Regions from separate parts of the Cyanobium sp. L1E-Cus genome, predicted to be linked through region 2. Evidence: predicted binding sites of a transcription regulator. Region 2 holds the regulator's gene; each other region holds the start of a gene.
What was found. The regulator NtcA, encoded in region 2, controls nitrogen genes in cyanobacteria. The targets are predictions, from matches to a motif close to GTANCNNNNGNTAC.

Region 1 (2,262 bases), on a different contig from region 2:
AGCCCGAGTCCGGTGCCTACGGCTCCGCCCATAGCCACAGCCATGACCACTAGCCGCTTGCGCTTGTTTCAACTGATCAGCCCAGCGCTGCCGGTGGGGTCCTTCAGTTATTCGGAGGGCTTGGAGGTGCTGGTGCAGCGCGGGCTTTTGCTGGACGGGGCTGGGGTGAGGGCCTGGCTGGAGGCTGAGCTGCAGCGCGGCACCTTGGTGCTGGAGGCGGCCAGTTTGCCCGGTTTGCTGCTGGCTGAAGCAGCCGAATTGCGCGAGCGCGATAGCTGGTTGCTGGCCCTGCGGGAGGCGGCCGAGGTGCGCGCCCAGCAGCGGCAGATGGGCGCTTCGCTGCTGGGACTGCTGGCCGATCTGGGCTTCAATCCGCCTGCCTTGAACCTGGCTTGGCCGGCAGCCTTTGCCCTGGCGGGCCGCGCTCTGGAGGTTGCCGCCACCGAGCTGGTGGAGGCCTACTTGTATGGCTGGGTGGCAAACCAGCTCAGTGCGGCGTTGCGGCTGGTGCCTCTAGGACCCACCGAGGCCCAGCGCCTGCAGCTGGGTCTGGCGCCTTTGATTGCTGAGCGGGCCCTCGAACTGGCGGCTGCCGATCCCGACCAGCTCTGGAGCGGTGGTGTGGGTGCGGGTCTGGCCCAGTTGCGCCACGCCGAGCTGTACTCCAGGCTGTTTCGCAGCTGAGCGGATCGGATGAGCAAGCTGCGGGTGGGCGTAGCCGGGCCGGTGGGCTCGGGCAAAACCGCCCTGGTGGAGGCCCTCTGCCGGCGGCTGCGCGATCGCCTGCAGCTGGCGGTTGTCACCAACGACATCTACACCCAGGAGGATGCCCAGTTCCTCACCCGAGCTGGGGCCCTAGAGCCCGAGCGCATCCGCGGCGTCGAAACCGGTGGCTGCCCACACACCGCCATCCGCGAGGATTGTTCGATTAACCGGGCGGCGGTGGCCGAGCTGGAGGCGGCCTTCCCCGATCTGGATTTGGTGCTGGTGGAGAGCGGCGGCGACAACCTGGCCGCCAGCTTCAGCCCCGAGCTCGTGGACCTCTGCATTTATGTAATCGATGTGGCCGCCGGCGACAAAATCCCTCGCAAGGGCGGCCCGGGGATCACCCGCTCCGATCTGCTGGTGATCAACAAGACCGACCTGGCTCCCATGGTGGGAGCCAGCCTCGAGGTGATGGCAGCCGACACCGAACGCATGCGCCCTGGGCGCCCTTGGTGCTTCACCAACATCCGCAGCGGCGAAGGACTAGAGGCGGTGGAAAAGTTTTTGTGGGCCCAGCTGCCCTAATTAGCTTTCTTTTGCGAGAACCGTAGCAACCACTACAGGGCCAATGTGTGACAACTGGATACCTTCCACTGACCGCTAAACAGCAGCGGGACATTCAGCGGTTTCCCGTAGGAGTTTTTATGAAGTCTTCCCTGATGCGCAAAACCACCATGCGTTACGTCGCTGGTGCTACGGCGATGGCAGCCAGCCTTTCGCTGGTGGCCTGCGGCGGCGGCGGCGAAAAAGCCTCTGGCGATTTCGACGATGAAGTGAAGGTGGGGATTCTGCATTCCCGCTCCGGCACCATGGCCATCTCCGAAAACACGGTGGCTGAAGCCGAGTTGATGGCGATCGAGGAGATCAACGCCAAGGGCGGGATCACCATCGATGGCAAGAAGCTGAAGATTGTTCCCGTCGAAGAGGATGGCGCCTCTGATTGGCCCACCTTCGCCGAGAAAGCCAAAAAACTGATCGATCAGGATCAAGTGGCTGTGGTGTTTGGTGGCTGGACCTCAGCTAGCCGCAAGGCGATGCTGCCTGTGTTTGAGGCCAAGGATCACTTCCTCTTCTATCCGATCCAGTACGAAGGTCAGGAGTGTTCCAAGAACATCTTCTACAGCGGTGCTACACCCAATCAGCAGGCTGAGCCGGCTGTCTCCTGGCTGCTCAAGAACAAGGGCAAGGACTTCTTCCTAGTGGGCTCCGATTACGTGTATCCGCGCACCGCGAACACGATCATGAAGGAGCAGCTCAAGGTTGAGGGCGGCAATCTGGTGGGAGAGGACTACCTGCCGCTTGGCAACACCGAGGTGGCTCCGATCATTGCCAAGATCAAGCAGGCTCTGCCCAAGGGTGGCGTGATTGTCAACACCCTGAACGGTGACAGCAACGTCGCCTTCTTCAAGCAGATGAAGGCTGCTGGCATCACCCCTGCCAATGGCTACTCGATCATGAGCTTCTCGATTGCGGAGGAGGAGGTTGCGGCAATTGGCC
Region 2 (2,262 bases):
GGTTGCGCTGTGCAAGAAGTGGCGCCAGCTCTTTGCGCAATTTGCTGGCGCGGGCTTGGGCCTGCTCAAAGCGCGTCTGAGCCTCGCGTTTGCCCTGTTCGGCCCGCGCCACCTGCAGGCGGCTGCTGGCTAGTTGGCTGTTGCTGCGGCTCAGTTGGCTGCGGCTGGTTTGCAGCCGTTGCTCCAGTCGATCGAGTTCAAACAGGCCCGTGCGCAGCCGCTCGCTTACCAGCAGCATCAGGCCGAGGGAGATGGCACTGATCAGGCTGCCGGTGAGCACCGTGATCAACACCGCGGTGCGGCGGGGCCGCATCCCCAACAGGCTCAAGCGCGCCTTGCCCACCAGGCTGCCGAGTCGGTCGCCCAGGGTGGAGAGCACTCCCCCCAGGGCGAGCAGAGCGAGGATCAGCAGCCAGCCCGTCACATACGTCCCCGGAGGGCCCCAGTATCCCTGGCGTTCAGCTGAAGCGCTTGGCTAGGGCGATTGGATCAAACACAGTGATCTTTTTGCGGTCGATCTGAACCAGCCCGTCGTTGCGCAGGTCGCCCAGCAGGCGAGTGATTGTGACGCGGGTGGAGCCAATCGCTTCGGCAATCGCCTGGTGGGAGAGGCGCAGATCAATCGTGATCCCTTCCGAGCTGGGCACGCCGAAATCGCGGCACAGCACCAGCAGGAAGCTCACCAGCCGCGAGCTCATGTCGCGGTGGGTGAGGGTTTCGATCATCGTTTCGGTCTGCAGTATTCGCGAAGACAGGCCCTGCAGCAGCAGCAAGCCCACGCTGGCGTCCTGCTCGATCGCCCGGCGCACGGAGGTGGCTGGTGCGGTCACCATCTCGACCCTGGTGAAGGCCACAGCGTGATAAAAACGATCGGAGCGCTGGCCGGTAAGCAGCGAGAGCACACCAAACAGGCTGTTCTCACGCAACAGGGCCACGGTGATCTCCTCGCCGGATTCATATACCCGCGACAGCCGGACCGCTCCGCGCCGCAGCAGATAGACCCGCTCGGCTGGATCGCCGGGAAAAAAAATCGTCTTGCCCCGTTCGATCGTCTCGACACTGCTGCCGGCCAGGCCCCGGATCACTTCCAACAGGGTGGGGTTGCCCTGGCCGGCGCTGCCCATGCCTGCCACCACGCCAGGAGCACCCGTCGATGGGGTGTTGGCGGTACGGCTAAATCCGTGGGTAGCGCCAACCATCAAGGTCTTGGCAAGTGCCGGGACCCTAAGGATCACCCGGGGGGCGGCTTGTAGCAATACACACGGTTTGAGACGACACCGCCGGCGCCCCTGCGCACCAGTACGTATGTTTCCGCTAGGGATGGTGTCGTTTGCTTGTGGAGCGGCCCGATCCCGCTACATTCAGCTCCGCGAGGCCATGGGCTGCTCGTGGTGCCCCAGGTCTGTTTTTCGATTTTCAAGGTTCTTATTCAGGTTGTTCATGACCGCGAGCTTGCCCGTCTCAGGCCTCACCTCCTCCTCTGGAGCTGGTTTTCCGGCGGTCCAGCACCAACCTCAGCGCTCTGGCCATCGCCCTTTGGCTGTGGCGGCTGCCGCGTCCGCCCCTTCTGCTGCGCCGGCATTGCGGCTGGTGGCCCAGTCGGAGGGCTTACTGCAAATCCATACGGCGCCTTTCCGCGGCAGTTACGGTGCCGTGCTCAGCCAGGCCCTACGTAGTGCCGGCTTGGGCAGCCGGGTGCTAGTTACTCAGTTCCTTAAGGGCGGCGTAGATCAGGGCCTCGGCAGCAGCGTCTGGCTCTGTGGGCGACTGCAATGGCTGCGGCCCGGTGTGCCCGGCTGTCTGTCAGAGCCAGCTGCCCACCAGGGGCTCGAGCTGTTGGAGGCGGTGCGCCAGGTGTGGGCCTTCAGCCGCGAGCAGCTGCTCAGTGGTGCGGTGGATCTGATGGTGCTCGATGAGCTGGGCTTGGCTGTGGAGCTGGGCTACATCGAGCAGGCTGAAGTGTTGGCAACCTTGGAGCGCCGCCCAGCCCATCTAGATGTCATTTTGACAGGGCCAGCCATGACTCCTGAGTTGATGGCCATGGCTGATCAGGTCACCCAGTTGCGCCGAGGCCTCTGATGCTGAAGAACGATCGCTGGATCAACGAGCAGGCTGGGGCAGGAATGTTGCAGCCATTTCAGTCGACCCTGGTGCGCCACCTCGATCCCGCTACGGCGGGCTCCCCGGTGCTCAGCTACGGCTGTTCTTCCTATGGCTACGACTTGCGGTTGTCGGCCAAGGAATTTTTGATCTTTCGGCATG
Region 3 (2,262 bases), on a different contig from region 2:
GGCGGAGCTGCTGGTGCAGCAGCTTCCCCGCTATGTATCAAGGGGTGGCGAAAAGCTGGTGCGGGCCCTTGAGGCCTTCCCCATCGCCGTGCAGGGGCGCGTTTGCCTTGATGGCGGCATCTCCACTGGCGGCTTCAGCGATTGTCTGCTTCAGCACGGGGCCTGCCGCATTTATGGAATTGATGTGGGCTACGGCCAGACGGCCTGGAGCCTGCGCAGTGATCCGCGGGTAGTGCTCAAGGAGCGCACCAACCTGCGTCACCTCACCCCGGATGCTCTTTACGGCCCCGAAGACCCCTGGCCCGATCTAGCGGTGGCAGATGTGTCGTTTATTGCCTTGGCCTTGGTGCTGCCTGCCCTCCTGGCGCTGCTGCAACCGCAAGCACCCGTGGATCTGCTGTTGCTGGTTAAACCCCAGTTTGAGGTGGGCAAGGGCCGGGTGGGCAAGGGCGGGGTGGTGCGTGATCCGGTTGCCCATTGCGATGCCATCGAAGGGGTGATCACCGCGGCCTCTGGCCTGGGCTTGGTGGCTTGCGGCCTGGTGGCATCACCAATCACTGGACCTGCCGGCAACCACGAATACCTGCTCTGGCTGCGGCGCTCCGATTGCGATGGGCAGGTCGGAATGGGTGATGTTGCCGGGGATGTTGCTGGGGATGTTGCAGTGGATGTTTTTGAGCCTGTTGAACAGCTTGTTGAACCAGCGCAAAGCGACCCGAAATTCCGCTCTACGCCAATCCGCTCTGCGCCAATCAGCCCAGAGCAAATAAAAAACCTGGTAGCCAGCACGCTGACTCCCAGGGAATAAAAATCAAAAGGGGTGCTGGCGCTCAGATGGCGCCGCTGTCCCGATCACCGGTGCGGATTCGAATCACAGAATCAATCGTGCTCACGAAGATCTTGCCGTCGCCGATTTCGCCGGTGCGGGCCGCGTCTTGAACGGCGCTAACCACGGTGTCGACCTTGTCGTCATCGACAACTATCTCAAGTTTCAGCTTCTGGAGGAATTCGACGGTGAATTCAGAGCCGCGATAGCGCTCCACCTGGCCCTTTTGACGGCCAAAACCCCGCACTTCGCTCACGGTCATGCCCACGATCCCCGCATTGACCAGGGCGACCTTGACGTCCTCGAGCTTGAAGGGACGAATGATGGCCTCAATTTTTTTCATAGGAACAGCTCGGGCTTGGTAGGAAGTCTCTCAGGAAATCCCTGCCGATGGTAGGGAGTAAAGCCATTACGCCCGAGCTTTGCGGGGGTCGTCGTAGCGATTGCTACCGGCTCGGGCAGCCGTTGGCTGCGGCCACTTTCCTTAAGATCACCTAGTGGCACTGGCCCTTTCCCTTTCCTTGCTCCGATGTCTTCCAGCCCCGCTTCTGCCAGCGCGTCCTCCCTCACCCAGACGCCCATGTATGGCGAGCGCGCCATCGCTGAAGCGGAGCTGATCTGTTTTGACAATCCCAGGCCTGGCCGCGCCTACGAGATTTCGATCGAGCTACCGGAGTTCACCTGTAAGTGCCCATTTTCCGGCTACCCCGATTTTGCGGTGTTGCGCCTGATCTACCAGCCCGGCCCCCGGGTGGTGGAGCTGAAGGCGATCAAGCTCTACGTGAATAGCTACCGCGACCGCTCCATTTCCCATGAAGAGGTGACCAATCGCATCTTGGATGATCTGGTTGCTGCCACCGATCCCCAGTGGATGCAGCTGGAGGCTGATTTTCACCCCCGCGGCAACGTTCACACCGTGGTGCGCGTCAGCCACGGCACGCGGCTGGCTTGTTAGAGCTGGGCGAGTATCTGGGGCAGCTCGGCAGCGAAGCCGGTGAGATTGCGGTTGCAGAGGCCCGCAACGTGCAGCTGACCCGCTTGGCCGGCCGGCTGCTCAGCTATGGCCCAAAGCTGACGCGTAGCAAGCAAGCTGAGACCACCGCCGGCTAGGGCGATCGCAAATCCTGCATAAACCAGTGGAACCCCCGGATCACGCTTCAGCAGGATGCCACTGGCGGGGAGCACGCTTTCAACCCGTATCGGTAGCCCTTTCACTTCCACAGCTGCGCCGCCTGGGGCTAGGCGGGCTAAGGAGATTCCGTCGGCGCCATAGATCTCCACAGGCCCTTGTTCGCTGCCCAGGCTGAGCAGCACCGGCTCGCTGCCATCGGGACGGGTGGGCAGCACGATTCCCCAAATCTGTTCGCCTAGTTGAGGAAAGCTCTGCAGCGGTAGCTCCAGTAGGGGGCTTTTGCCCAGTTGCAGGCTGATAGTGG

Region 1: the regulator NtcA is predicted to act here: its motif matches at 1,313-1,326, upstream of urtA (urea ABC transporter substrate-binding protein).
Region 3: the regulator NtcA is predicted to act here: its motif matches at 1,263-1,276, upstream of queF (preQ(1) synthase).

Annotation. Positions count from the first base shown of each region.
Region 1 is NZ_JAGQBS010000003.1:150,355-152,616, reverse strand. It holds gene ureE (urease accessory protein UreE) at 1-53, shown strand, start outside; gene KBZ22_RS03595 (urease accessory protein UreF) at 43-684, shown strand; gene ureG (urease accessory protein UreG) at 694-1,290, shown strand; gene urtA (urea ABC transporter substrate-binding protein) at 1,410-2,262, shown strand, end outside.
Region 2 is NZ_JAGQBS010000006.1:20,332-22,593, reverse strand. It holds gene KBZ22_RS07115 (DUF3084 domain-containing protein) at 1-424, opposite strand, end outside; gene ntcA (global nitrogen regulator NtcA) at 459-1,199, opposite strand; gene KBZ22_RS07105 (cob(I)yrinic acid a,c-diamide adenosyltransferase) at 1,441-2,079, shown strand; gene dcd (dCTP deaminase) at 2,079-2,262, shown strand, end outside.
Region 3 is NZ_JAGQBS010000007.1:105,617-107,878, reverse strand. It holds gene KBZ22_RS08480 (TlyA family RNA methyltransferase) at 1-808, shown strand, start outside; gene KBZ22_RS08475 (P-II family nitrogen regulator) at 831-1,169, opposite strand; gene queF (preQ(1) synthase) at 1,356-1,781, shown strand; gene KBZ22_RS08465 (cytochrome c biogenesis protein ResB) at 1,778-2,262, opposite strand, start outside.